DNA from 3 places in the Pectobacterium cacticida genome. Region 1 is predicted to be linked to each of the others. Evidence: predicted binding sites of a transcription regulator. Region 1 holds the regulator's gene; each other region holds the start of a gene.

The links. The regulator Fur, encoded in region 1, represses iron uptake genes when iron is present. The targets are predictions, from matches to a motif close to ATAATAATGAGAACNACTATCAA.
Region 2: a site for Fur is predicted at 3,928-3,950, ahead of sodA (superoxide dismutase [Mn]). Genes of this name have one in related genera too.
Region 3: a site for Fur is predicted at 1,340-1,362, ahead of exbB (tol-pal system-associated acyl-CoA thioesterase). Genes of this name have one in related genera too.

What each region holds. Positions count from the first base shown of each region.
Region 1 is NZ_CP133656.1:2,705,775-2,715,762, reverse strand. It holds gene glnS (glutamine--tRNA ligase) at 1-860, shown strand, start outside; gene fur (ferric iron uptake transcriptional regulator) at 908-1,363, opposite strand; gene fldA (flavodoxin FldA) at 1,689-2,216, opposite strand; gene RFN81_RS12530 (D-amino-acid transaminase) at 2,568-3,416, opposite strand; gene dgcA (N-acetyl-D-Glu racemase DgcA) at 3,443-4,423, opposite strand; gene dgcN (N-acetyltransferase DgcN) at 4,420-5,421, opposite strand; gene RFN81_RS12515 (ABC transporter substrate-binding protein) at 6,097-7,203, shown strand; gene RFN81_RS12510 (branched-chain amino acid ABC transporter permease) at 7,228-8,127, shown strand; gene RFN81_RS12505 (branched-chain amino acid ABC transporter permease) at 8,127-9,176, shown strand; gene RFN81_RS12500 (ABC transporter ATP-binding protein) at 9,163-9,945, shown strand; gene RFN81_RS12495 (ABC transporter ATP-binding protein) at 9,938-9,988, shown strand, end outside.
Region 2 is NZ_CP133656.1:3,911,861-3,921,848, forward strand. It holds gene argG (argininosuccinate synthase) at 1-761, opposite strand, end outside; gene RFN81_RS17805 (DJ-1/PfpI family protein) at 1,174-1,749, shown strand; gene RFN81_RS17810 (acyltransferase) at 1,893-2,885, opposite strand; gene fdhD (formate dehydrogenase accessory sulfurtransferase FdhD) at 2,966-3,799, shown strand; gene sodA (superoxide dismutase [Mn]) at 4,036-4,662, shown strand; gene RFN81_RS17825 (methyl-accepting chemotaxis protein) at 5,027-6,916, shown strand; gene RFN81_RS17830 (YibL family ribosome-associated protein) at 7,043-7,405, opposite strand; gene RFN81_RS17835 (MltR family transcriptional regulator) at 7,563-8,129, opposite strand; gene RFN81_RS17840 (mannitol-1-phosphate 5-dehydrogenase) at 8,232-9,380, opposite strand; gene RFN81_RS17845 (PTS mannitol transporter subunit IICBA) at 9,441-9,988, opposite strand, start outside.
Region 3 is NZ_CP133656.1:519,555-529,542, forward strand. It holds gene metC (cystathionine beta-lyase) at 1-1,121, opposite strand, end outside; gene exbB (tol-pal system-associated acyl-CoA thioesterase) at 1,461-2,489, shown strand; gene exbD (TonB system transport protein ExbD) at 2,493-2,918, shown strand; gene RFN81_RS02470 (substrate-binding domain-containing protein) at 3,045-4,064, opposite strand; gene RFN81_RS02475 (glycoside hydrolase family 32 protein) at 4,095-5,504, opposite strand; gene RFN81_RS02480 (sucrose-specific PTS transporter subunit IIBC) at 5,504-6,874, opposite strand; gene RFN81_RS02485 (carbohydrate porin) at 6,955-8,490, opposite strand; gene RFN81_RS02490 (aminoimidazole riboside kinase) at 8,672-9,595, opposite strand; gene RFN81_RS02495 (hypothetical protein) at 9,940-9,988, shown strand, end outside.

The sequences.
Region 1 (9,988 bases):
CGATTATGTCGAAGCGTAAACTGAATCTGCTGGTGTCGGAAAAAATTGTTGAAGGTTGGGACGATCCGCGTATGCCGACCATTTCTGGTTTGCGCCGCCGTGGGTATAGCGCGTCTTCAATTCGTGAGTTTTGTGCCCGCATCGGTGTTACAAAGCAAGATAACATCGTGGAAATGGCGGCGCTTGAATCGTGTGTCCGCGACGATCTGAATGAAAACGCCCCACGTGCGATGGCGGTGCTGGACCCGGTCAAAGTGGTCATCGAGAATCTCCCTGTCGGACACGAAGAGTTTGTTACGATGCCAAATCATCCTAATAAACCTGAAATGGGGTCGCGGTCGGTCGCGTTCAGCCGTGAAGTTTATATCGATCGGGCGGATTTCCGAGAGGAAGCCAACAAGCAGTACAAACGACTAGTGCTGGGTAAAGAAGTGCGTCTGCGCTATGCCTACGTCATTAAAGCTGAGCGTATTGAAAAAGATGAGCAAGGCATGATTACCACCATCTATTGTCGTTATGATGCGGATACCTTGAGTAAAGATCCTGCTGATGGACGTAAAGTGAAAGGGGTTATTCATTGGGTTTCTGCGGCGCATGCGTTGCCAGCCCAGTTCCGTTTGTACGATCGTTTATTCAGTGTTGCCAACCCAGGCGCGGCGGACGATTTTCTGTCGACGATTAATCCAGATTCGTTAAAAATTACGCAGGGTTTTGTAGAAGCGAGTTTGGCACAAGCCGAAGCAGAGAAAGCGTATCAGTTTGAGCGCGAAGGTTATTTTTGTGCCGATCGGGTTCACTCCAGCGTAGAACACTTGGTGTTTAACCGCACTGTCGGGCTGCGTGATACCTGGGTAGGCTAGGATCATAGATTAAAGATAAAAATAAAACCGCCGCGGCGGTTTTATTTTTAGGTGGTCGATTTATCGTCATGAAGGGTTTCATCCTCTTGGCAATCACCTTCACTACAATGGCCATAGAGATACAAACTGTGGTTGGTCAGCTTAATGCCATGCCGTTCCGCAATGGCGCGTTGACGGGCTTCAATGTACTCATCACGAAACTCAATGACTTTTCCGCAATCGAGGCAAATCAGGTGATCGTGATGATGCTGCTGCGTCAGCTCAAAAACGGATTTACCGCCTTCAAAATTATGGCGTGTAACAATACCGGCATCATCAAATTGGTTGAGTACGCGATAGACGGTGGCAAGGCCAATCTCTTCGCCCATATCAATCAGTTTCTTATAAAGATCTTCCGCACTGACGTGATGGCAGATGGGGTCCTGTAGCACTTCCAGTATTTTTAATCGTGGAAGAGTGACTTTCAGGCCAGCCCTCTTTAATGCGGTATTATTGTCAGTCATGCGGGTTTAGTCCTGTTGCTTACTTATCAATGGAGGCTGCATAGCCTATGATATTAATCGGCTTAAAATGCAAAAACGTCTCAATTATAGAACCGTGCATACAAAATGAAAACAAAGGAATGTTAACAATAGTGTCCCTATTCACATAACTTGCAAACAACGCAATTCGTTGTTGATGAATGAGGAAAGGGTTATGCACACACAAAATTGATGGGATTATTGTACAGGTTTGTTGATAGAAATCGAAAAAATGTAGCGATTATTATGAAAGGTTTAACCTATGAATAGGTTTTGGCTCTGATGATCATTATCAGAGCCAATGGGTTTAGCCAATTAAGTCTTTCAAATTAAGCTCGTTGCTAATTTGATCGACCCAAGCGGTCACGCGCTCTTGAGTCAGTTCAGGCTGGCGGTCTTCATCAATGGCCAGGCCAATGAAGTGATTATCATCAGCAAGCCCCTTAGAGGCTTCAAAATAATAGCCCTCTGTTGGCCAGTGACCGACAATCGTCGCACCGCGTGGTTCAATAATGTCGCGGAGGGTGCCCATGGCATCGCAGAAGTATTCTGCATAGTCTTCCTGATCGCCACAGCCAAAGATTGCGACCAGCTTTCCAGTGAAATCAATTTCTTCTAATGTCGGGAAAAAATCATCCCAGTCACATTGCGCTTCGCCATAATACCAGGTTGGAATACCTAACAGCAGGATATCGTAACCTTCAAGATCTTCTTTACTGCTTTTGGCGATGTCATGGACATCAGCAACGTTGGAGCCTAATTGTTGTTGTATCGTTTTGGCGATGTTTTCCGTGTTGCCAGTATCGCTGCCAAAGAATATTCCGATGAGTGCCATGAATTGAATAACCTCTTGATTCCTAATGGTATTGGGTAATCTTTCGCCCGCTTATCCGCTAATAATAACAGACACTCACATCAGGAGAAACTCGTATCGCTAAGGATGCCTGAATCACGTTCATACGGAGGGGCGGGCGGTGAAGGTGCGCTCTGAAATGTGAGAAATGTGAAAAAACGAAACACGGATCAATCGACGCGATTGCGTACATACGGAATGTGCTTTATCTGGTGCGGAGTAAGCGGATTGGGAAAAGGGGCCACGGAGACCCCTCATATGTTCAGTCATGGCTGGAATGGGCGTCATCCACATCGGAACCGCACCTCCTCCGTACATACCAAAGGCTATGTATCAAGGCAGCATGTCGAGATAAATCTTGCGCAGACGTTGGGTAATTGGCCCCGGATGACCATCACCGATTTGTTGACCATCGACATTTATCACCGGCCAGACAAAGGTGGTGGCGGAACTGATAAATACTTCACTTGCCTGACGGGCCTCTTCTGGCGTAAATAACCGCTCTTCGAAGGTCACACCATGTTCTTCTCCCAAACGTAACAATGCTTTGCGGGTGATGCCGTGCAAAATGCTATTGCTAAGCGGGCGAGTGACGATAGTGTTGTCCGCGAGGACGATATAGCAGTTACAGGCGCTGCCCTCGGTGATAAAGCCATCTTCCACCAGAAAAGCGTCGTCGGCGCCATTGGCCTCGGCCCAGGCTTTCGCCATACAGGGGGCCAGCAATTGGACGGTTTTAATATCCCGGCGCTGCCAGCGAATATCCGGGCAGGTCACTATCCGGATCCCTTTGCTGGCGGCAGGATGGTTTACGACCGGGCGCGCCTGAGTAAAAAGCACCAGCGTGGGGGGCGTACCGGGTGATGGATAGTGAAAATCTCTATCCCCACTGTTCCCGCGCGTCAGTTGCAGATAGATTCCCCCTTCAGTGAGCGCATTCGCCTCGAGTAATCGTTGATGAATATCCCGCAGTTCATTTTCAGTCTGCGGCAACGTTAATCCCAATTCCCGACAGGAGCGTGCCAAACGAGCGTAATGGCCGGCAAAGTCCACTAGCTTGCTGTTTACCACCGCTGTCACTTCATAAACCGCGTCGGCAAATAAAAAACCGCGATCAAAAATGGAAATGTTTGCCGCGTCTTCAGATAAATACTCTCCGTTAAGATATACCGTGCGTGACATTGCCCTCTCCTCAAGTTTGAGCGTCACTAGCCCCATAATGCCGGGACTGGTGGGAAAAGTTCACTACCGTCGTAATGCAGTCCGTGTTCGCGATCTTCAGCCAGCAGCAATGGACCATCGAGGTCTACCACACTCGCTTGTTGCGCGACGACTACGGCGGGTGCCATGGATAATGAGGTACTGACCATACAGCCAACCATCACCTGTAAACCCAGCCGCGTGGCTTCATCCCGCACCCGTAGCGCTTCCGTCAAGCCGCCGGTTTTATCCAGTTTGATGTTAACCATCTCGTAGCGCCCAGCGATGTTGGCCAGCGACGTCACCGAGTGACAGGATTCGTCGGCACAGAGCGGCACCGGGTGCGGTAATTGTGCCAGCACGTCATCGTCTCCAGCAGGCAGTGGTTGCTCGATCAGTGATACGCCAAGTCGCGCCAGTTCGGGGGTCTGGCGTAGATACATTGCCTCGTCCCAGCCTTCGTTTGCATCGACAATGATTCTGGCCCGCGGTGCCCCCTTGCGTACCGCCATCACTCGGGCAATATCCTGTTCATCGGCAAGTTTGAGCTTAAGCAACGGACGCCAACTGTTCTCCTGCGCCATCTGTTGCATATTCTCTGGGGTATCTAGCGACAACGTATAGGCGGTATGCAGATTATGGGGTAAGGGTTGCCCTGCCCGTTGCCAGATAGTCTGTCCCGAAGATTTACACTCCAGATCCCAGAAAGCGCAATCGAGCGCGTTACGAGCCGCGCCGGCCGGTAGGGCGTCTTGTAACTGCGCGCGTGTCATCCCCGCCGCCAGTAGTGGACGCAGATTATCTATCTGTGCCATCACGCTTTCTACCGACTCACCGTAGCGTGCGTAAGGCAAGCACTCGCCTCTTCCGGTAAAACCATCTCGTTGAAGGGTTGCCGTTACCACGTCGGCCTGATGCCGACTGCCCCTGGCGATGGTAAACACATGGCGTAGCGGCCAGCATTCATGGGCAACAATGAGTTCCATTATTGTGCCACCAGATTATCGACAATCGCGCCCACGCCTTGGCGGAATGGATCTACTACTGGCAGGCCGTAGCGGTGTTCCAGATCCGCCATTAACGCCAGGGCATCGGCGTCGCTAAGGGCTGAGGTGTTCAGCGAGATCCCCACAAACCGGGCTTCCGGGTTGGTTAATTGCGCCATCTTTAGATTCAGCGCCATGCAGTCGGCAATATCCGGAATGGGGTAATCCACGCCACGCATATGCGTGCGGGTCGGCTCATGGCAGAGCACCAGCGCATCAGGTTGTGCGCCATGAATAAGGCCGGTGGTGACTCCGGCGAAAGACGGATGGAACAACGAGCCTTGCCCTTCAATAACATCCCAGTGGTCGGCGTCATTCTCTGGCGTCAGCGTTTCTACTGCACCGGAAACGAAATCCGATACCACTGCATCCACGCTAATGCCAGCGCCGCTGATCAAAATACCGGTCTGGCCGGTGGCTCGGAAAGTCGCTTTTCCACCGCGTGAAAGGATCTCTTTTTCAATGGCTAACGCGGTATACATTTTGCCGCAGGAGCAATCAGTCCCGACCGGCAATACACGTTTGCCCGCGCGTTTGCGTCCATTGGCCACAGGATATGATTCGGTCGGATGGCGCACATCAAACAAATTGCGACCGAGGCTGTCCGCCAGTGTTTTTAACTCTGGAACATCAGCCAGTTTATTATGTAGCCCCGCGGCTAAATCCAACCCATGCTTTAATGCCGTACTGAGAATGGAAATCCAGGCTTGCGAAATAATACCGCCACGGTTAGCGACGCCGACAACCAACGTTTTGGCGCCAGCTTTCGCAGCCGTTTCAATATCCATATCGGTGAGATGACAATCAGCATGGCAATTCGCCATACGATACTGCCCAACACAATATTCCGGGTGCCACTGTTTAATCCCATCGGCTACTTTCGCTGCCAGTTGATCGTGTGCGTCACCCAGAAAAAGCAGATAGGGCTTTTGAATATTCATTATTTATCCCCCTCAGGATAAAGATAAAAATAAATTAACGAAGAGATAACGATTCCGAAAGAATTAAATAATCGATTAACTGCTTATGCAGCATATCAAGGGTTTTATTATTGTCAATAGGCCTGTTGATAGGCGTTATTTACCATGTTTATCGCAATTAACCAGTTTTTTATTCTGTTGACGGTAATAAATAAAACGCTTATGAAAATATTAATCTTCAAATCGGCACACTTAAGTTCGTGGCTCCTGAAATTTAATCACGATAATATGATCTTATCACTGTTCACGCACTATCAGAGCGCGATGCACTATTTTAGCGCGCCAAAGTGGTGCTATTAATGCGGGGAAATCTATAAGAATAATGGATGAGCATATTTTAATTAATGGATGTAAGGTGATTCTCGTTATCAATGATAATGATAGTTAAAAATAACTCTGTCTTGGCAAAAGAGTTATTCATAAATCCATATTAATAGCCTGCTTTTATGTTACGGCGGATATATCCGGAAAATACATGAGTAAGGCAGCAGGGCAACAACAGCGCATCGCAAGCAAAATGTACCGGTCAATTTTATCAGATCGGGCGCATCAGTATTCAGTATTACGCGGTATTTCCTTAATTAACTGACGGACGGTGAGGTAACAATGAAGCATATTTGTGGGAAAGTCTCTTTGCTGGCAGTGTTGGTTTCCGGGCTAACTGGCGTACAGAGTGCGACGGCAGCAGAGATTAAAATTGGCGTTGTGTTGCCCTTAAGTGGCGCGCTCAGCGGTTACGGTCAGCCTTCGCAAAAAGGGCTGGAGCTGATCCAAAGCATCACTCCAACGTTGAAAAATGGCGACACCATTAAACTGATCGTCATTGATGACAAGAGCGACAAGGTGGAGGCGGCCAACGCGATGCAGCGTTTGGTCTCCAGCGACAAAGTGGATGCCGTGATTGGTGAGGTTACTTCAGGCAACACACTGGCAATGGTAAAAATTGCCGATGACAGTAAAACCCCGCTGGTCTCTCCGACCGCCACCAACGACCGCGTGACGCGCAACCATCCTTATGTCAGCCGTGTCTGTTTCTCCGACAGCTTCCAGGGCGTGGTTGGCGCAAACCTCGCATCACGCGACCTGAACGCGAAGACCGCCGCTATCGTTTATGACAGCAGCAACGATTATTCCGTGGGGCTGGCGAAAGCATTCCGCACCCAGTTCCTGAAAAACGGCGGCACGATTCCTATCGAAGTGCAGGCGCCGTCCGGTAGCAAAGATTTTAAAGCCCAACTCTCCAGCGTGAAGGCCAAAAACGTCGACATGATTTATATGCCGATTTACTACACCGAAGGCGCACTGATTGCCGTTCAGGCGAAGCAGTTGGGGTTGAGCAAGCCAGTCGTGGGCGGCGATGGTCTGGCAGCCGATCCGGTGTTCTTTGAGGTAGGAAAAGATGCGGTTAATGGCTACATGACCACTGATTACTACTCACCAAACGCTAAAGAACAAACACCGGCAGGCGCAGCGTTCATCAAAGCCTGGGAAGAAAAATACCAAACACCTACTCACACCTGGGGAGCAATGACGGCAGATGCTTACAACGTCATTGTTAATGCGATGAATCAGTGTACCGATGCCAAAGATCGTGTTTGTGTGAACGAAAAAATCCGAGCTACGAAAGATTTTCAGGGGGTGACGGGCGCACTGACCCTGAAAGACGGTGATGCGGTGCGTAGTGCGGTGATCAACGAAGTGAAAGACGGGCAGTTGACATTCAAAACCGTAGTCAATCCATAGTCTGCAACAGAGGTTAATTATTATATGGATGGCGCTATTTTTCTCCAGCAGGTCGTCAATGGCATGAGCTTAGGCGGTATGTACGCGCTAATCGCCATTGGCTATACCATGGTGTATGGCGTCCTGCGTCTGATCAACTTCGCCCATGCGGATGTGATGATGGTCGGGGCGTTTGCGACGCTATTTTTGTTTTCATCCCTTGCGCTGCCCTTCGGGGCGGCTATTTTACTGACGCTGGCTCTGTGCGGTCTATTAGGTATGTTCATTGACCGGGTAGCATATCGTCCTCTGCGGCAGGCATCGAAAATTTCGATGCTGATCACGGCTATTGGTGTCAGCTTTTTCCTGGAAAATCTGTTTAACGTGCTGTTCGGCGGTAGCTCACGCTTCTTTGAGGCCCCAGGCTGGTTTAACGAAACGCTGGCTTTCGGTCAGATCATCATTACCAATGTAGCGTGGGTCGTTCCGCTGATTACTGTGCTATTGCTGTTGGCGATCCTCTGGTTGCTCTACCGTACCCGCTACGGCATGGCAATCCGCGCGGTGGCCTTTGACGTCAATACGGTGCGACTGATGGGCATTGATGCCAACCGCATCATCTCGCTGGTCTTTGCATTGGGCAGCAGTCTTGCCGCATTGGGCGGCGTCTTTTATGCCATCAGTTACCCGACCATCGATCCACTAATGGGGGTGTTAATTGGCTTGAAAGCCTTTGCCGCCGCAGTTTTGGGAGGTATTGGTAGCGTCACTGGCGCGGTTCTGGGCGGGTTTATCCTCGGCTTTACCGAAGTGGTCGCCGTCGCCATTTATCCAGAGCTCGGCGGCTATAAGGACGCGTTTGCCTTTATGTTTTTGATTCTGGTTTTATTGTTCCGCCCGGTAGGCATCATGGGTGACGAACGTTTGGAAAGGAGCCGCTTCTAATGTTTAACGCTTCAACCACGCTTGGCGCTCAGGGGCGAAATCTGGCGATCATTGCCGTCACTGTGGCGCTGCTTGTCGGAATCAATCTGCTCTTTAATGACTACGTTATTCGGGTTATCAGTACCGTATTTGTCTTTATGATTCTGGCCGTTAGCTACAACCTGATTAACGGCGTTACCGGCCAGCTCTCACTGGAGCCGAACGGCTTTGTTGCTGTAGGCGCCTATGTCACCGCGATTTTTATCTTATCTTCCGAAAGTAAGCTGGATATGTATGAAATGGCTGCGCCCAGCGATTTTGTTTTGATGCTACATGCCAGTTTTCTGCCCGCACTGCTGATCAGTGGTCTGTGTGCCGCCGTGCTCGCGGTGTGTCTGGCCTTTCCGGTCTTCCGGGTGCGCGGCGACTATCTGGCGATTGTGACGCTGGGATTCGGTTTTATTATCAAGATCCTCGCCATCAATAACCCGCAAATCACCAATGGGGCAATTGGGCTGAACGACATACCCCAGCAGCCGCATCTGCTCTTTTGGTGTGGGATCACAGCGTTACTGGCGACCGGCATGATCTTGCAACTGGTGTGGTCTAAATATGGTCGAATGATGAAAGCCATTCGTGATGATGAAGATGCGGCCATTGCGATGGGCGTCAACACCTTCAAAATTAAAACCTGCGCCTTTGCCACCAGCGCCTTCTTTGAAGGGATTGGCGGTGGCTTACTGGCGTCATTACTGACCACCATCGCACCGGGGTTGTTTGACTTTATGCTCACGTTTCAACTGCTAATCATTATTGTGCTCGGCGGACTGGGCAGCACCACCGGTGCGCTATTGGGCACCATCGTTGTAGTAGGGAGCGGCGAGTGGTTGCGCTTTCTCGATCAACCGTTGTCGATGTTTGGCTACGATCTAGGGGCTTATCCAGGTCTACGTATGGTGGTTTTCTCCTTGCTGTTGTTGCTGATCATGTTGTTTGCCCGTGAAGGGTTGCTTGGTAAGAAGGAAATCTGGCAGGTTCGTTTCGGGAGGCATCGCCATGACAGCCAATAAAGCTATCCTTGAGGTGCAGGATATCGTTATGCAATTCGGTGGATTACGCGCCATCGACAACGTGAGCTTTCACGTAGAGGAGGCCGAAATATTTGGCCTGATTGGCCCAAATGGCGCGGGGAAAACCACATTATTTAACGTTATCACCGCCAACTATAAGCCAACCAGCGGAAATGTGGTGCTGGATGGGAAATCAGTCAAAGGGCTAAAACCCAACAATGTGGTGAACGCCGGCATTGCACGAACCTTCCAGAATATCCGCCTGTTTAACTCAATGACCGTGTTAGAAAATGTGATGGTCGGCCTTGATCACGCCAGCCGCTATTCGCTATTGGAAGCAGCGCTGCACATTGGTCGCTACTTCCCGGCGGAAAGAGCCGCCAAAGCAAAAGCGATGGCGCTTCTGGAATACATCGGCATCGCTCAATATGCCACCACGCAGGCCACTAATCTGAGCTATGGCAATCAGCGTAAGGTTGAGATCGCTCGTGCGCTGGCAACCGGGCCAAAGCTGTTGCTGCTGGACGAACCTGCCGCAGGGATGAACCCCAAAGAGACGGAAGATCTGGCCAGCCTGATATTTCGCATGCGTCAGGATTATCAACTGAGTGTGCTGCTTATTGAGCATGACATGCCGTTCGTTAACGCGCTGTGTGAGCGAGTGATGGTGTTGGAATATGGCAAACCCTTGTTTAGCGGGTTGATGTCCGAGGCGATTCAACATCCGGAGGTGATCTCCGCCTACTTGGGAGACGTGAGTTATGCTTAGCGCCCGTGAGCTGAAAGTGTTTTATGGCGTCATTCAGGGGCTG
Region 2 (9,988 bases), 1.2 Mb from region 1:
AAGGTCTTGCCATTCAGCGCAACCGGGTAGCCGCGCTCAAAACGGATGGTCACCTCTTCGGCAGGAACGCTAACGTTTTCGTCCCAAAACTTCACCCCCATAATAGGGTTAACGATTTTGATGCTGGAATTCAGAAATTCCAAATCCTTCGCTTCATGCGTCGCGCCCAAAATATTGGAATCAGTAGAATAGGCTTTCTCGGCAGACATTTTATAACCGAACCCGGCCTGCGCCATGAATTCGGACATTTCCTGACGGCCGCCCAATTCATCAATAAAATCGGTATCCAGCCACGGCTTGTAAATCTTTAATTCAGCATTGGTCAGCAGGCCGTAGCGATAGAAACGCTCAATATCGTTGCCTTTGTAAGTACTCCCATCGCCCCAGATGTTCACACCATCTTCTTTCATCGCTGCAACCAGCATCGTCCCGGTAACCGCGCGGCCTAGCGGCGTGGTGTTGAAATAGGTCACGCCCGCCGTGGTATTGTGAAAGGCGCCGCACTGGATCGCCGCGATACCTTCAGCCACGAGTTGCTTACGGCAATCAATCAGGCGAGCGTTCTCCGCGCCATATTCCATAGCCCGACGCGGGATTTCTTCGTAGTCATCTTCATCTGGCTGACCCAGATTCGCGGTATAAGCATAAGGTACCGCGCCCTTTTGACGCATCCAAAGCAGCGCGGCGCTGGTATCCAGCCCCCCGGAAAATGCAATACCAATACGTTGACCAACCGGAAGGTGCTTGAGAATCGTTGTCATAAATGTAATCCCTGCTCGAAAGATCTATGGATAGGAGCGTCGTCGCTCACACCATTATGTTACGCCATATATTAATGAACGTCCGTGACCCGTGCATCTCTCATGGCAAGCGTACCGATCAGTGACCACTCATCAACACGCTCATAATGAATATTTATGCAAAATAAATGAGTGATAATTTAAACATCTTTTTAGCGGTACAGGAAGAGAAGAGACAGGCTTTCGTGTAAAAAAATGCATAGCTGGTTCACAGCCAAGCCGACGATTATAGCGCTATCTTCTTCTTAAGCTAAACAGTAAACATCGTTTACGCGACCCGCTCGACATTAATAAAACATCGTTTCATTTTTATGTTATTTCTTTGCTATTGTTCTACCGTTAATGTTTTTCCTTGCCTATCGTTGGAGATGCTATGTCTAAGAAAGTCGCCGTTCTGCTGGCTCCCGGATTTGAAGAAGCAGAAGCGATTATGGTGATTGATGTACTGCACCGTATGAAGATAGAAGTCACCATGTTGTCCTGCCATGACAGACTGGAACTGAGTAGTTATCACCATATTCGACTGTTTGCCGATGCTCTTCTGGAAAGAAATCAAAACACATTATTTGATGCCGTGGTCATCCCCGGCGGCCCACAGGGCACGGTAAATCTGGCCGCAAACCCGATGGTTGTCGAGTTTATCCGCCGCCATGACGAGGCGGGGAAACTCATCTGTCCACTGTGCTCCGCCGCCGCCCGCGTTCTGGGGGGAAACAAACTGCTAAAAGGCCGCCGTTATGTCTGCTCCGGCGATTTATGGCAGGACGTAACCGATGGTGTTTATGTCAATGAGAAGGTCGTAGAAGATGGCAATTTGATCAGCGGTAAAGGGCTGGGCGTGTCATTCGATTTTGCCTTTACCATTGCCACTCGTTTGACTGGCGATAAAGAGAATGCCAATTTCCAGGTTGAGCACATCGACTACGATTACTGGCGCGTGCCGACATAACCACGGACCAGCGCCAACATGGTAACAACCGCAATGGCTAGCGCGTCTGCCCACGCCTGTCTGGGTGGGTGGCCAACCGTCCTATTCGCGCATTTCACCGCTCGTTAGTGAGATTGCTATCAGCACGCTACGCAGCGAATCCATCAACTCACCCAGCGCCGCGTATCGATTTTCTGCAACGCCATCGAAAGCAGCAAGCTGGTCGCCAGCGCGATGGCAAAAATAAAAAATAGGCTTAGAACCGGATGATCTGGCGGCATCACCTCATGCGTACGCAGAAAGTGGACGATCGGCGCATGGAACCCATAGATCGCCAGAGAATGACGTGAAATGGCGGCAAAACCGGGCAAAACCCGCTGGCTAAAGTAATGTTTGAACACCAACAAGAGGCTGACCGCCGCCAGAAACACCAATGGCCCGCTGTAAAGGTAAAACGTCTGGGTAAACGCATCATTCAATAATGTTTGCCGCTTCGTCCCTAGTGCGATCAGTGCGACACAGACGAAAAAGAAGGGGGTGGCGCCATAGGCGACTTTCTTCGGTATAACCAGCTGACCTAACGCTCGCCCCAGTACGGCATAAAGTATGTAGTAAAATGTATCGCCATAAATATAGAGATTCACCGGTAATAACGTCACTCCCCCGAATTCCACCTGCCCCATATTCGGATTGGCGATAACACCCAGCAAGACGATCAAAATCGCAACATATTTGCCCGATACCGGCTTGATGGTCATCAGGGGAGAGAGCAGGTAAATCACCATAAGCGCGTAGAAAAACCACAAATGATAAAAGATCGGCTTTTGCAGCGCGTCGCGCAGTGCATTCAGGCCGTTAATCGGCGTGAGCGTCGCAATATAGATCAGCGCAACCACACTGTAAAAAAACACACAGGCACCAATACGCAAAAAATGTTTCTTCCGCGCACGGCGTTCACCAAAGAATAAATAACCAGAGATCATAAAAAACAGCGGCACACAGGCGCGCGATGCCGCGTTCAGAATATTCGCTACCTCCCAGGCTACATCGCCCGGCACACCGCCCGCCGTAATCGTGTAAGTTGTACTGTGAATCAGGACAACCATTATGCAGGCCAACGCCCGTAGGTTATCAATCCAACCAATCTTCTCCGCCATGCACAACCTCTTCTCACCAGAAAAATTCGCATCCCTTTTACGGCGATGAAATAATACTGTTACTTTCTCAGATCGTTAACATACAGGTATTTCAGGTGGAAAAGGTGCATGTAGACGCGAATGCCGCCCTAGAGGGCGCAACACAATTTCCGGTTTACCATCCTGACTCGCTACATCAGTCACAGCCTGACTGGCTGGCGGAAGAGGTGCCTGTCGCGCTAGTCTATAACGGCATATCGCATGTGGTCATGATGGCCTCACCGAAAGAACTGGAATACTTTGCGCTTGGGTTTTCTTTGTCGGAAGGCATTATTCAATCACCGGCCGATATCTACGGGATTGATGTTCTGCCCGTCTGCAACGGCATCGAAGTGCAAATTGAACTTTCGAGCCGACGTTTTGCCGGGTTAAAAGCGCAACGTCGGGCGATGGATGGCCGCACGGGCTGCGGAGTATGTGGCGTGGAACAGCTCGCGGAAATTGGCAAACCGATAACGCCCCTCCCTTTTACGCAAACCTTCTCCCTCGGCAAACTGGCAAACGCGCTGACGCGCTTGCGTGATGTGCAGCAGATAGGGCAGATAACCGGCTGCACGCACGCTGCGGCCTGGATCACACCCGACGGCGGCTTATCAGGCGGAAGCGAGGATGTTGGCCGCCACGTCGCGCTAGATAAATTGCTTGGCGCACGGGCAAAACAGGGATGGCAACAAGGTGCCGCACTGGTGTCCAGCCGTGCTAGCTATGAAATGGTGCAAAAATCGGCCATGTGCGGCGTGGAAATCCTCTTTGCCGTGTCAGCCGCCACATCGCTCGCCATAGAAGTCGCCCAACGCTGCAACCTGACGCTGGTCGGTTTTTGCCGACCAGGACAGGCGACAATCTACACACATCCGCAACGGTTGTATCAATGAGCACGACCGTAATTCGTCGCGGCGGTTTCTCCGAGAGTGTATAGATTAATTTGTTTCTACGACGTGCGCTTATGGCATAAGCGTTTGTTATCATATGGTGAAGCTTTATGATTATCGGCATCCGCCCGAGAATAATCATTTTCAATATCATTTAATTAACTATAATGAACGTATTGCTTAGACGGCACTCATAAGAACAGTGCCTTAACATTTTTTTTACCATGGAGATGCAAAACATGAGTTACTCACTGCCATCGCTGCCATATGCTTATGACGCACTGGAACCGCATTTCGACAAAGAAACGATGGAAATCCATCATTCAAAACACCATCAAGCGTATGTCAACAATGCCAATGCCGCGCTGGAATCTCTGCCTGAGCTGGCAAAATTGTCTGTTGAAGAGCTGATCGCTCAATTGGATAAAGTCCCTGCCGAGAAAAGAACCGCGCTGCGTAACAACGCGGGTGGCCACGCTAACCACAGCCTGTTCTGGAAAGGCCTGAAATTAGGTACTACGCTGACGGGCGATCTGAAAGCCGCCATCGAGCGTGATTTTGGCAGCGTCGAAGCATTTAAAGAAAAATTCGAACAAGCGGCGGCAACCCGCTTTGGCTCTGGTTGGGCCTGGCTGGTACTGAAGGATGACGGCAAACTGGCTGTCGTCTCTACAGCAAACCAGGACAGCCCGCTGATGGGAGAAGCCATTTCCGGCGTTTCTGGCTATCCTATTATCGGTCTCGACGTGTGGGAGCACGCCTACTACCTGAAATATCAGAACCGCCGTCCAGATTATGCCAAAGCATTCTGGAATGTCGTTAACTGGGACGAAGCCGCGGCTCGCTTCGCTAGTGCGAAAAAATAAAACCGACGGTGGCTAATCCTTATTAGGCTCCGTTTGTAGTGATATCGAAACTGGAATAGTCTTGGGCTATTCCAGTTTTTTATTGCATTTTTTCTGTGAATTTCGCCTCTCTTTCCACTATCCATTTTCACCATTCAATTCTGTGCACTTTAGCCATATTTATTCACATTCCGGCAACTTCAATCGAAAACCATGGATCATTCATAAAGTTTCAGAGTCATGTGCCGATACCTACCGCGTCTTTTTATCATGTATTTAGCAAGGATAGGCTTGGCAAGCGGGGTAATCCGAGATGCTGACACCGCGCCTCAAGCGCGCATCAGGATAGTGAATTTGACTCAATACAATTTGGTGGTGGAATGTGATGGCAATGAATTTTGACAATCTAAACGTCGGCAAAAAATTAGGTCTGGGGTTTTTCCTGATTCTGCTGATGACCCTGGCGATTGCGGGGGCGGGCATCATGCATATTAGCGCGCTGCAAGATAATATTAATAAAATAAATTTAAGCAATAATATCAATGATGAAATTAATCAGGCTAAATATTATCGTGCATTATATGGCACCACCTATAATCCGGGTGATATGGAAAAGAATATTGAGCACATCGTCAATATAAGCAAGCTTGCGGAAAAAGCGAAAGCATTTCACTGGCAGGAAAAAGATGCCACGAAAATAGCCAGTATCCCTTCATTAATTTCCAGCTATCAGGAAAAACAAAATAATTACGTTAACGCTGTAAAGAAGAAAGATGACGTTAAAAAAAGCTGGAATATGTCAGCAATGGAAACGCATCTGCAAGCGCTTAACGATCAATTAAAAACAGACAATAGCGCTAATCTTCAATTATTACTCTCTGATCTGAACCAAAAACTGACCGCCGTCCGCCATAGCGCACGTGGATTATTGCTTTCTACCACTAAAGCTTCCGAAGAAAACCTGACGGAGGCGATCAATGCGGCACAAACGGCATTGACCTTCCTGTACCAGAGCCTGTCTGCCGAACAGCGTGAGACGCTGGCTCCGGTGTTGTCGATCGTAAATAATTATGAAGAGCAGGTTCTGGCCTATGCGCCCGCCTATCAGGAAGAGATGGCGCAAGCGGATCAAATGCAGGTTGTCGCCGATAAGTTAAACGGCGTGATTAAATCCCTGCTCGACGATCAGTTAATCGAATCGCAGACAGAAATTCAGAAAGCCACATTGCAAATGAGCGTTACGGCGCTGATTACGTTACTGCTCGGTATGCTGATTTCCTGGCTTATTTCACGCCAGATTACCATCCCACTCGGTAATACACTGCGTATGGCAGAAAGAATCGCGACGGGCGACCTCACCCAGTCCATCAACACCACGCGTAAGGATGAACTGGGCAAGTTGATGAGCGCCATGGCGAAAATGAATGGCAACCTGCACGATATGATCGATGACATTCGCGTCGGCGTCAGCCAAATATCTAACGCGTCAAGCGAGATTGTCGCCGGTAATACAGACCTTTCATCACGTACCGAACAACAGGCCGCCGCCGTTGAAGAAACCGCTGCCAGCATGGAACAATTGACCGCAACGGTGAAACAAAATGCGGATAACGCGCACCACGCCAACAAGCTGGCAATCAGCGCATCTCAAACAGCAAAACAGGGCGGCGAACAGGTCAATGACGTGGTGCAAACCATGACCGCAATTGAAAACAGTTCTAAGCGTATCGCAGAAATTACCTCCGTTATTAATAGTATCGCCTTCCAGACCAACATCCTGGCATTAAACGCCGCGGTGGAAGCCGCTCGTGCGGGCGAACAAGGCCGAGGCTTTGCCGTTGTCGCCAGTGAAGTCCGCAATCTGGCGCAGCGCAGTTCCCAGGCCGCGAAGGAAATCGAGGGCCTGATCTCTGAATCGGTTAATCAGGTTTCTAACGGTGCGGTATTGGTCGGCAATGCAGGTAAAACCATGCATGATATCGTCACCTCAATCACGCAGGTCCATGACATTATGGGCGAAATCGCCAGCGCATCAGATGAGCAAAGCCGGGGAATCAGTCAGATTAGCCAGGCGATCGTTGAAATGGACAGCACGACGCAGCAAAATGCCGCGTTGGTTGAGCAATCGGCAGCCGCGGCTGATTCGCTGGAAGAACAGGCGAAACTGTTAAAACAGGCGGTCTCTGTTTTCCGTCTGGCTAACTCTCAGCAGGAGGAAACACCCGCCAGCATCGCCTTTACCGAGCAAACGCCTAGCCTTAGCGCCCCGCGATAACCTCCCAACGCTAGCCTCTGCGCTGCGGCTACCAAAAACGACGAAGCCCCTGGTCAACAGGGGCTTCACTCAAAAACCTATCTCGTTAACGTGTCTGACGCAGGCAACGGCTCACGTTAGGAAACCTCAGAAGGGTTTCGGCGCGTAACCTGTCATGACGTTTAATTGCATCTCACGCCCTAATGCGGTCATCGGATGCACAACCACCAAACCACGCACGCTTTTCTTTAATGCACCCATATTGGCCTGCTCTTTTTTCGTAATAGCGCGACTAAAAGGCAGGTTGGCCAGTTTCTGCGCTTCTTTACTGAGCTTATGTTCTCTCACGTTACGCAGACGCTCAATTTCAGCCGCTAGCTTCTCACATGTCTCCGTGTTCAGGGCGAGCGCATCGGCATCACCTTGTGCCAACAAGGCGTCCTGCTTATGCTTCAGCTTATCCAACTGGTCGCTAAGACGTTTAATCTCTACTTTTTCCTGCTCTTTCATAACAGATAACCCGTAAACGGAAGAATAATGCGCAGCACAGCATACACGATACGCGAAATAATTCGAGCCGTGGGAAGGCCAGCCTACCGCTCTATCATCGAGAGTCTATCGGGTAGCAAGGCCAGATTGACACCATGAATCATGCGAATGACGGGGATTAGAATGCCTTTTTTAAACTCATCTGTGCAATCAATGTCGTCAGGGATAACACCAGCGTAGAACGCACCATTTGCTGATAACGCTGCTGCTTCATGCTCACTAGAAGCGGATCGGCGCTATCGGTGCCCGGCGGCAGAGCTGGATCGGCGGGTAAAGCGGCGACACAGTGCAGTTCGCCGACGGACCCCAGAATTTCATCATCGGTAAAACAGTACTGCCTTTCATCCTGCGCCAGTTCTTCACCCAACGCGATTAGCAGTTCTGCGTCTTCATACTCACCCCGGTCGATCATCCCCAGGCCATAAATCAATTTCAGGCGCACGGAGAGGTCGCTCAACGGGCCTGTGCCCGTCATCAAAGGTTCAACGGCATACTTTACCGCATAGTCGTCTTTACGAAACACCTGCGACATGAGGATATCGACCGCTTCAACCAACAGTTCCACGGCACAAAGCATAAAATCACGTACCGTATTTTCTGCGTTCAGCGCTTCAAGAACCCGATTTTCAAACGCCTGTGTTTCTAACATCGTCACTTCTCGACCCTTTAGCCTCGCACACCGCATCCCTGGCTCGGTAGTCTGCTTACCGACGGGCGTGGCGACATCCTATTCACGACGCCGCCCATAGTCCTTACCGTGTATCGCTTCGGTGACAAGGCTCGCCGATTACTGCATGGCGTTATACACATTCACTGCTTGCGCGACAACCGCGCTGTTAACATCCAGACCAGAAATCTGCGCTAACGCTGCCTGTGGTCCCTGCGTACGAATGAGCTCGGCCAACTCCTGCGCCTGCGGATCCTGTTCACTGCGGTAGTGCATCGCGGCAGCAATGCCGGTAATCAGGTTGTCATGCGGCAATTGGTACTCAAGTGTTCCCAGCAGCGGCTTGATCAGTCGGTCGCCAGCACTCAATTTACGTAACGGCTGGCGGCCGACGCGCTCCACGTCATCGTGCAGATGGGGGTTTTCAAAGCGGCTAAGGATCTTATTGATATAGGCCGCGTGCTTTTCAGCGTCAAAACCGTAGCGTTTAATGAGCACCGCGCCGCTCTCTTCCATCGCGCCTTTAACCACGGCCCTCACCTGCGGATCGAGAATCGCATCGCGAATCGTTTGGTGATGCGCCTGCTGGCCGAGATAAGCCGTAATCGCATGGCCGGTATTCAGCGTAAAGAGCTTACGTTCAACAAACGCCATCAGGTTGTCCGTGAGTTCCATACCGGGGATTGCTGGCGGTGCGCCGCAGAACTGGGTTTGATCGACGATCCATTCGCTAAAGGTTTCAACCGTTACCGCTAGCTCATCATCGCTATTGGCTTCGGCAGGCGGAACGATACGATCCACGGCGGAATCGACGAATCCCACATGCTCGGCGACCCATGCCTGCTGGCCTTCCGGCAACAGTTTCAAGACATGTTGTTTCAATTGGCTGGTGCCCCGCACCATATTTTCACAGGCAATAATGTTTAGCGGACGGGTATTACCGTTGTCATAGCGTTGACTCAACCCCTGAGCGAGAGTCCCGGCGATTTTTTCCAAAATCTGCGGCCCGACCGCGGTCGTCACCAGATCGACAGTGGCAACCAACGCAATCGCCTCCTGACTGCCGCTATGAACGGCGCTAACGCCTGCGACGGTGTCTAACCGCGTGTCATCGCCTACAATCCGTACCGTATAACCTTTACGACTGTTCAGGGCATCCAATAACGGTTGATTGACATCCGCGAATGTCAATTCGACATTGGCATCCGCCAATAATTTACCAATAAACCCACGTCCAATATTACCTGCGCCAAAATGTAATGCTTTCATGAGACATAACCTTAAAATACCTAAAAAGGGGCCGCCCGCAGGCGGCACTCGCCAGATCTATCAGGCACGCGGTTTACCGGAAAGTAAGTCGAGCACGTCCTGAACATCCTGAGTCTGGGCCAACCGTTCGATGACGGCCTCATCATCCAGCGCATTGGTCAGGCTGGTAATCACCTGAATATGTTCGTTGTTACGCGCCGCGATACCGATAACCAGGCGTGCTACCTCATCCTCTTCATCGCCGAAACGGACGCCTTCAGGGTATTGGCAAAAAACCACGCCCGTCTTGAGCACGCGATCTTTGGCCTCAATCGTTCCATGAGGTACGGCGATCGATTCACCCAGATAGGTAGACGTGAGCTTTTCGCGTTCCAGCATCGCTTCCACATACTCTGGTTCGACGTAGCCGCCTTTCACCAGTTGCTCACCGGCAAAACGGATAGCCTGTTCTTTGTCTGTCGCGTGCTGATTCAAAAAGATATTGCCCGCGCCGAGCTGGAACAGATTCGTCTGGGTATCGGCGACAGCCGGTGCGGGTGTCGCAACGGTTTCAGGCTTCACCGCCTCCTGCGCCGCCGCCAGACGAGCCACCAGATCGCTGTAGAGTC
Region 3 (9,988 bases), 1.9 Mb from region 1:
TGTAACCGGATGAGTGTGCCAGTAAAATCCACACCGCTAACCGGGCGGATACGTGCCAGCTCTTCCGGCTGGTTGGCCAGAATCAGAGACTCAAAACCTCCCCAGGAATACGCCATGCTGAAGTGCTCAAAGTGATCCAGATAGTGCGCCAGCGCTTCTTTACTCAACTTCGTCTTTAGCACGAAGGAAAACAAGCCGTTACAGCCACTAAAATCACGGACGTAGAACTCATGCCCTTTGCATCCCGGTAGCGCAGGGTGATTGACCACGGCGACCTCCGGGCGTTGCTCCAGCCACTTCGCAATGCGAATGCTGCTTTCCTGATGCTGTTTAAGCCTGATGCCTAATGTGCGCAGGCCGCGGCTGGCGACATAAGCGGTATCGGCATCCACCATTTGCCCCATCAGGTAAGAATGCTCACGCAGTTGCTCCCAGCAGCGTGCATTCGCCACCGCTGTGCCGAGCATGGCATCGGAATGCCCGACAATATACTTCGTCCCCGCCTGAATAGAGATATCAATATCGAAGTCGAATGCTTTGAATAAAATGCCCGCCGCCCAGGTATTATCGATCATGATAACGATCTCAGGATTGATTTGGCGCACGGCTTGAACAATCGCTGGCACATCCTGCACTTCCATGGTGATAGAACCTGGCGATTCGAGAAAGACAACCTTGGTATTGGGTTGGATCAGTTCAGCAATATTGGCGCCGATAAGTGGCGGGAAATAGGTGGTATTAACGTTCAACTTCTTAAGCACGGTGGTACAGAAATCCTGCGTGGGTTCATAGGCCGATTCTGTCACCAGAATGTGGTCGCCGGCCGCGACAAAAGAGAGGATCGCGTTAGAAATCGCGGCAGCGCCGCAGGGGTACAATGCGCAACCTACGCCACCTTCCAATTCCACCATGGCTTCCTGAAAAGAAAAATGGGTCAAGGTGCCGCGACGACCGTAGAACAGCGCGCCTTTCGCGCGATTAACGGTGGCATGTTTCTTATCTTGTACGGTATCGAATACTAGGGAAGAAGCCCGTTGAATCACGGGATTGACGGAACCCTGGGTGAATTTCTTACTGCGTCCCGCGGCGACTAACGCAGTTGCCGTTTTTTTGCTTGTCATAGCCACTACCACCTTTTTTACTCAACGCTACTGATGACTCACTTCGCCAGCGATTCTTGCTAGAGCGCATAGGGGATAGTGAAGTCGGGTTGGATTGATACGAGTACACATTAACCTCTACGTTATCACGGCTTGGGCGGCCTGTGGGCGGGTTTTTAACGATCGGTAATCTCCAGAAAAGTTGTCAGAATGTCGGGAAAATGCGTTATCTGGTGTAAATAATAATGAGAACGACTATCAATTCGTTCATGGTTTGGTATTATTTTGGGCTGCGTTATTGCGACATGATACCTGCGGACATAGGCAGGTAGGATTCAGAATGAATAGTGGAGGCACAGCGTGAAGACGGCTGTCGATAATAGAATTCAACAGGTGTTAATGACCTGGCAACAAAAACGTGGCGCATTTAGCGCATTTTCCCGTAGCGTGCTGGCTATTCTACTTTTTACGGCGGGGCTATGTGGAAATGCGTTTGCTGCACCCGCGACGGTACCGCTAGCGACAGAAAATACCGCACCCACGACGGCACCGTCAGCGGCAGGAGACGCAACTCAGCCAGCAATGCCAAATCCTTCTACGCCTGCGACACCCGATACGACGTCAGCGCTTACGCTGCCAGCGAGTGCGGCGGCGGGGAGTAATAACCTGATGCAAACCGACTTATCCGTCTGGGGTATGTATCAACATGCCGACGCCGTGGTGAAAACGGTGATGATCGGTTTGCTGCTGGCCTCGGTGATTACCTGGGCGATCTTCTTTAGCAAAAGTGTCGGCATGTCCGGCGCTAAACGCCGCTTGCGCCGTGAATATCTGGCGCTGGAACAGGCGAGAACGCTGGAGGAGGCGCTGGATACGGCTGAAGCATTCAAAGCTGGCAGCGTCGCACAGCAATTGCTGGCGGATGCGCAGAACGAACTGGAGCTTTCCGCACGTTCTGATGACAATAACGGCATTAAAGAGCGTACCGCATTCCGTCTGGAGCGCCGTGTGGCAGCTACTGGCCGTTATATGGGGCGAGGAAATGGCTATTTGGCCACGGTCGGTGCGATTGCGCCTTTTGTCGGCCTGTTCGGTACGGTATGGGGCATCATGAACAGCTTCATTGGTATCGCGCAAACGCAAACGACAAATCTGGCGGTTGTCGCGCCAGGGATCGCAGAAGCCCTGCTGGCGACGGCGATCGGCCTGGTCGCGGCGATCCCTGCGGTGGTTATCTACAACGTTTTTGCTCGCTCGATTGCGGGCTATAAAGCGATGGTCGGCGATGTGGCGGCACAAGTACTGCTGTTGCAAAGTCGCGATCTGGATGTTGCCGCCAGCCATGAAAATCTGGCGGCATCGGCGGCGCATAAACTGCGGGTGGGTTGAGTCATGGCGATGCATTTGAAGGAGGACGTGAATGATGACGGCGAAATGCATGACATTAACGTCACGCCGTTCATTGACGTCATGCTGGTTCTGTTGATTATCTTTATGGTTGCGGCACCGCTGGCCACGGTAGACATTCGTGTCGATCTGCCTGCATCCTCGGCCGCGCCGCAACCGCGACCGGAAAAACCGCTTTATCTGACGGTAAAAGCGGATAAGCAAATGTTTCTGGGGGAAGAGGCGATCAACGAGCAGTCGCTGGCTCAGGTGCTGGATGCGAAAACTAACGCTAATAAAGAAACGACAATTTTCTTCCAGGCGGATAAAAGCGTCGATTATGAAACCATCATGAGTGTAATGGATTCACTGCGTAAAGCGGGTTACCTTAAGGTTGGCCTGGTCGGCGCGGAAACGGCCGCCGCTAAATAACGATTGAAGGCGGTTTAAGAAAGAATGCGGGATGAGCAACCGGGGAATCACGTCCAGCTCAATCCGCATTCTTTTTTTACACCCATCGATCGGTGTTACGTTCTGGAGGCGCAATTTGAGCAGGCGCTATGCCCGTGAATCAGGGTGACGCCAGTGAATACGTGTTGGAATATAGCGCTGAACGTCTTCAAGCGGCTGTTGCGCAATCAGGCTTGTTACCATCTCAAAGCTACTGCGCGCCAAATTTTCACAATCCTGCGCCACGGTATCGATCTTCAACGGTAGACAATCAAACAGATAGTGATCGTCAAAACAGCATAAACGGATACCGCTTTCCATCAGGTCATGCTGGTTCATATAACGCAGCACGCCCTCCATCAGGCCGCAGGCGGCGACAAATAGCGCTTGCGGCGGGCGCCCCAGCGTGGCGCACAGTTGGGCAAACATTTCATAACCCGAGCTGGAATGGTAGCTACCGTGAAGAATCCATTCGGGTTTGCATTCGATTCCCGCACGTGCCAGCCCGAGCTGGAACCCCTCCAGACGGTGTCGCGTCGGGGAAATCCGCGGTTGTCCACCGATGAAATAAAACTCATCATGATGCTGGCGGGCGATACGTTCGATCATTTCCGCCGTTGATTCTACCGCCTCAGAAATCACCATTGGCAACGTGGAGTGACCGATAGCACGGTCAAACAGCACAACAGGCAACTGCTGATTAATCTTCTGGTATTCAGTATCGGTGAGCAGGCTGGAGGCGACAATCAGCCCATCGACCTGACGCTGCACCAGGCTGTTGACCGCCATCATTTCCTGACTGGCATTTTCATCGGTGCAGGCAATCAGCAACTGTAGCCCGGCTTCCCGGCACAGCATCTCTAACTCACGGGAAATGACCGCAAAACCATAGTTAGTCATTTCCGGCACCACCAGCCCCAACGTATTGCTACGTGAGGAGCGCAGTGAACGGGCGTGAATACTGGGCTGATAACGCTGCTCATGTGCGATGGCCAGAATGCGATCGCGGGTTTCATCAGAAACACGGAACTCTTTACTACGCCCGTTGAGCACCAGACTGGCCGTGGATTTAGACACCCCAGCCAGTGCGGCGATATCACTGATTGTTATGCGTTTAGTCGGTTTCACCGCGAGGTCTGCTATCAGAAAAAAGAGACGCTATTCTATCACGCATGGCGCTAACAGCCAGTGTTGTAGCGTTAACTGCCCGGAACCACTGAATGTCATCATCGCGTCGTTTTCCGAAAAATAGCGCGCGGACATCACGGCCTCACCCTCATTGATGAACACTTCAATGCTGGATCGATCGCACAATAGCTGCAATTGGCGAAGAGGGCCGCGCCAGTAGCGATGTTCGGGTTCACCTGTGCGCCGATTGTGTCGGCTCATGGTCACTCGTTCCCCATCCCAACAGAGCACCAGTTGAGAGGCGAGGCTGAGCTGGAATTCACCCTGAACGGAAATAATAGTTTCTGCGCTACACATACGCAGCGGCGCGGCGTAGTCGGCAGTTCCCTGCCAAGTGACATGCTGCCTGCGTAGTTGTTGCAGTTCGCGCGCGGGACGTTGGTAAATACGATCGCCGTGCAGCGTGAGTTCACGCGGACAGGTCATGGTATGGATCCAGCCGTAATCGATCGTCGGTTCAAAAAATTCGTTATCGTCAGGAATTGACATCCAGCCGAATAGCAAACGCCGCCCGTCTTCACTCAATGTGGTTTGCGGCGCATAAAACTCGAAACCGAGATCCAGTTCCTGGAAGCCTTGATGTGAATAAAGGCCGTTTTGGTAATCGAGTGAACCGATGAAATAACCGGCCTGAAAGGTATTCAGATAGCGTTCATCTTCGGCAGGGATGCCTTGCGGACAACAGATCAGGATATCGTTGCCGTCTAATGGAAACAGGTCAGGGCATTCCCACATGTAGCCAAATTCACCAAGTCCACCCAAACGCGAACCGGCGATCTCACCGATCTTTTCCCATGCGAGCAGATCTTCAGAACGGTAGAGCAGCACCTTCCCCTGAAGATCGCGATCCTGTGCACCGAGCACCATGTACCAGCGGTTATCATGACGCCACACTTTCGGATCGCGGACGTGACCGGTGTAACCGTCGGGAAGCGTCAGAACCGCCCCTAGCTTGTCATATTCGCCGTGAGCGTTTTCGCGAGCGAGACATTGAAACGCGGTGCGTGAACCATCGTCATACTTCACATTGCCGGTATATATCAGCACGATCGCGCCCCGATCGACGACAGCGGAACCGGAATAACAGCCGTGGCTTTCATAGCTTTCGCTCGGCACGAGCGCGACGGGTTCATGACGCCAGTTCACCAGATCGACAGAACTCCAGTGCCCCCAGAATTTTGCCCCGTGGGCACAGGCGAGAGGATTCCACTGATAAAACAGATGGTAGCGCCCATTATGGTGAATAAATCCGTTCGGATCGTTAAGCAAGCCAACGCACGGCGACAAATGCCAGTTTGGGCGATAAGGATCTTCCTGTTTGCGTGAATGGGCAGACATCAGGGCGAGTGCCGTGCGTTTTAGCAAGTGGATTTCCTTCATTATTCGCTATCCGTTTTATATTTCAGCAGTAAGGAAATAACAAAGGCGGCGCCGAACGCAATCAACATTCCAATCAAATAGTTGAGCATGGAGTTCCCTTGTACGATGGCCAACCCCGGAAAACCCGTCAACCCGACCGCCGTCATATTAACGTGATTAAACACGACCCATGCGCCGCCGAGCGCGCCGCCTGCCAGTGCCGCCAGAAACGGCTTAATGAAGCGCAGATTGATACCAAAGATCGCGGCCTCCGTGATCCCCAACAGGCAAGAAAGCCCGGCCGGGACGGCAATGGCGCGTGTTTTGGCGTCGCGTGTTTTGAAATAGACTGCCAGACACGCGCCGCCCTGCGCCACATTCGCCATTGCCCAAATTGGTAATAGGAAGTTGACGCCGATAGTCGGGTTGCCAAGTAATCCAGCTTCAATGGCATGGAAGCTGTGGTGAACGCCCGTAATCACAATCACCGAGTAGAGGCCGCCGAACAGCAAACCGGCCAGCCAGCCGGCGTGGGCAATGAGCGTGCTGAGGACGAAAGAAATACCGTCGCCCAGCGCGCGCCCGGCCGGGCCGATGATTAGCATGGCGACGAAGCCGGAAATAATCACGGTTAAAAATGGCGTCACGATGATGTCTAGCGCGTCAGGAACGACTTTACGCAGGCGCTTTTCCACGGTACTCATGAACCAGACGGCCAAGAGTACCGGAAACACCGTGCCTTGATAGCCGATCATCGCGATGTCCAGGCCGAAAAGATGCATGGTTTGAAAACCGCCCGCGATGCCCCAGGCATTGGTCAGCGCAGGGTGCGTCAGAATTCCGCCCAGCGTCGCCCCCAGATAGGGGTTACCGCCGAATTCACGTGCGGCGGTAAAACCAATCAGGATAGGCAGGATGATAAAGGCCGCGGAACTGAACATATCGAGCATCACAAAGATCGCACTATTGGCGTCAACCCAGCCATAGGTCTTGATCATGCCGAGCAGCCCCATTAATAGGCCGGAAGCAATGATGGCTGGCATGATAGGCACAAAGATATTCGATAGCAGACGCGCCAGACGTTGCAGCGGGTTCAGCTTTTTCGCCGCGATAGAGGCGGCTTCGGATTTGCTCGATTCACTGATGCCCGCCGCTTTGATGAACTCGGCATACACTTTGTTGACCAGCCCGGTGCCGAAAATGATCTGCATTTGTCCGGCATTCTGGAAGCAGCCTTTAACGCCGTCGACGTTCTCGATAGCCTTCTTATCGGCCAGACTATCGTCATTCAGCACCAGACGCAGGCGGGTCGCACAGTGGGCCGCGCTGACGATGTTTTCTTTCCCGCCAAGCAGGGGGACGAGTGCGGCGGCGGTAGCGTGGATATCCATATTATTCCTCTTTTTTCAGTCGGATATACAGTTAAGGGGACGCCGATGAGCAGGTGATCGACGCCAAAGCGAAATACGGTTTAGAACCAGGTTTCCATCTGGACGCCGACGTTCCATTCACCACCGGCTTTGAAGCCAGTGGAGCCAAATGTGTCTTCACTGGAGTAGTTATCCAGCCGTTTGTCCCAATCCATATAGCTGGCAAACACGCGCAGTTCGGGGCGGCTAAAGAAGTTGCCGATATCACCGACCTTGAAGGTGGGTGCGAATGTCAGCTTGTAGAAACCACCGCTTACCTGATTCAGACGACGATAACTGCGCGGATCGAGATCCATATATTGATAACTACCCTCATAGGCCAGAGCAAAATTTTCGGTGATTTCCTGAATCAGGCGCGCATTAAATGTGATCCACTGATAGCTATCGCCGCTGACGTAACGATCTTTGCTGCTTTGCGCCAGAATGGATGGCGCAAAACTCCAGGTCTTGTTTAACGCGGTGGTGCCGTAGGTCGCCAGTCGCCAGGTATTGGCATCATTGGTGAGATTGCCATCTGAACCGATGTTCTTCACCTCTCCGCCGAGCCCGTGACCGTAAAGGATCGCGGTTTTCGCTGTTCCGTCGCGTAAGCCGTAGAAGCTGTCGCTGTGGTAGGCCAGCATCGCGTGATAGCCTTTATCGCCCGCATGCGTGTTGGTAACGAGCGTGCTATCGCGGCTGGTTCCCGTGTTGGCTTTTATCTCGTTATTCTTCGCCTTCATGCCGCTTAGCATCAACTGGAATGGCCCGATGTAGTTGTTCGCGGTAAAAACGTAGTTTTTAATGTCGTTATCCAGCGCGGTGATTTCGCCAAGGCTACGGCCATACAACGAAAAGTTACTCTTAGCTCTCTCCGCCCATTTCACGTCATAGATCCCGCCGCCGGTGCCGGCGAGGAAGACGACATCACTATCGAGCCAGTGAATATCGAAGTTATCGCGATCGAAGCGTTTTCCCGCCCACAGCGTGGTGTCCTTGAACGCGCCGTTAAAGGTGGGGAGCGAACCCAGTTCGACAAAGGCTTCACGGATGTTCAGGTCGCTGCTGTCCGCTGTCCAATCGTTATAGCTGCGCTGGCCGTCCGCCATCATCACCTTAAAGCGGGTGGTCGCGCCGTTATCCAGCTTTTGCTTATGTTCCAGTTTGAGCTCAACGTAGGTATCGTCTTCATTCCCCAGGCGACCGATATGCCCACCGGTCTGGCCCGCGGGCGACATGCTCGGGCCAATATCGGTTTTGGCGCTGGTGGCGGAGTCATTGATCGACAGCCCGGAGCGCGCATAGCCGTGGAATTCAAACCCCTCGGCGAACGACTTTTGCTGGGAGAGGGCCGTTGTGCGCTGTTCAACCTGCTGAGTTTTCTGTTCGGTGAGCGCGGTGCGGGCAGCGAGCTGCCGGGTCTGCTTTTCAGCGGCATCGGCCCTGGCCTCTGCGGCCTGAGCACGAGCCTCTGCCTGTTGTAAACGCTGCTCCATAGCGTTCAGGCGGGTTTCAATTGAATCGGTATTGGCAGCGGAAACATAAAATGGGGAACAGAGTAATAACTCTATCGTCACAGCAAGGTGGCTTGGTTTCATTTTTTCATTCTCGTCGTGAAGGAGATTTATAGTTTTGTTTTTTATGTTTAGCTAAAATGCTAAACCGGTTTTTCATGAGGAAAATAAGAGCCAGTAGACGGGTTGGCAAGTGAATTTACTCACCCGATTCTGTAACTGTGATCCTGACTACAAAACCGGGTCGTGCCGACGCCGGCCGTAGCTACGGCAGTTCATGCACCTGTTTCGCATAGGGGAGTGCGGTCATCGCGCCTTTGGCCGTTGTCGCCAGGGCTCCGCAGCGCTGCGCCTGCGTGATAATCGGCTCCCAGTTAAGCGGCTGTGACAGATCGTCGTACTGTGCCAGACCGTGCAATAAACCGGCGACGAAAGCGTCACCTGCCCCGGTGGTGTCGACAGGCGTCACTGCCGGGGCAACAAAGTGTCGTCGCTGGCGGCGATCGTGTAGCCAGACGCCTTCTCCGCCCAGCGTCACCAGCAATAACTGGGTAGGGAAGCGCTGCATAAATTGTTCGATTCCGGCTTCGATATTCAGGGCTGGACAGAGGAAAGCCAACTCCTCGCGTGATAACTTCACCACGTCGGCCAGCATCAGCGCTTGTGCCAACACATCGCGTAGTTCCTGCTGGCTTTGCCAGAGATCGTCGCGGATATTGGGGTCGAAACTGACGTGCCCCTGTGCGGCCTTGATCCGCTGGATCGCGGCAAATGCCGTGCTGCGCGATGGTTCCTGCGACAGTGCAATTGAGCAGAAATGCAGCCACTCATTTTGGCTGAATTGCGGCAGATCTTCCGGCTGCAAAAAGAGGTCGGCGCTGGGGCGCACCATAAACGTGAAGGTGCGCTCCCCCCTATCATCAAGGCTCACGACCACGGTCGATGTACGGTGAAAAGCATCATGCGTCATATAATGCGTATCGACATTTTCCTGCGCCAACACGGTGGTTAGAAAATGCCCAAAAACATCGTCGCCAACACGACCAATAAAGGCGCTGTTTCCCCCCAGTCTGGCAATGCCGACGGCGACGTTAGCGGGCGCGCCGCCGGGGCATTTCAGATAGCGCTCCGCATCTTCCGGAATCAGATCGACGACCGCGTCGCCCATAACCCAAATTCGATTTGCCATAACGTTTTTCATCTCATGATAGGTAAACTGTTGGCTAAAATAGAAGAATCGGTTTAGCTGTGCAATGTCAATATTATCCTGTCGGCAAAATATCTCGGTGGTATAGCGCGGTATCTCATAAGCGGTATGCGTTACATTTATTAGTTAACTATTTGTGTAACCATGTTTTTTTGACATTTTGTCGTAAAAAAAGGAAAGTGAACGAGATCGGGTTTCTGCTATCGCAGGTTAAATAAAATCCATTTCTACCCGATACCCTTTATGTCGCTCGGCATACAGCGTGACAGCCATAAGGAACAGACTAATAGCCCTAATGGGATAGGTTCTAAGAAGGAGAGAATCATATGGCGAATAAAATCTTGGATAACATGCTGGATGAATTAAAAACGGTAG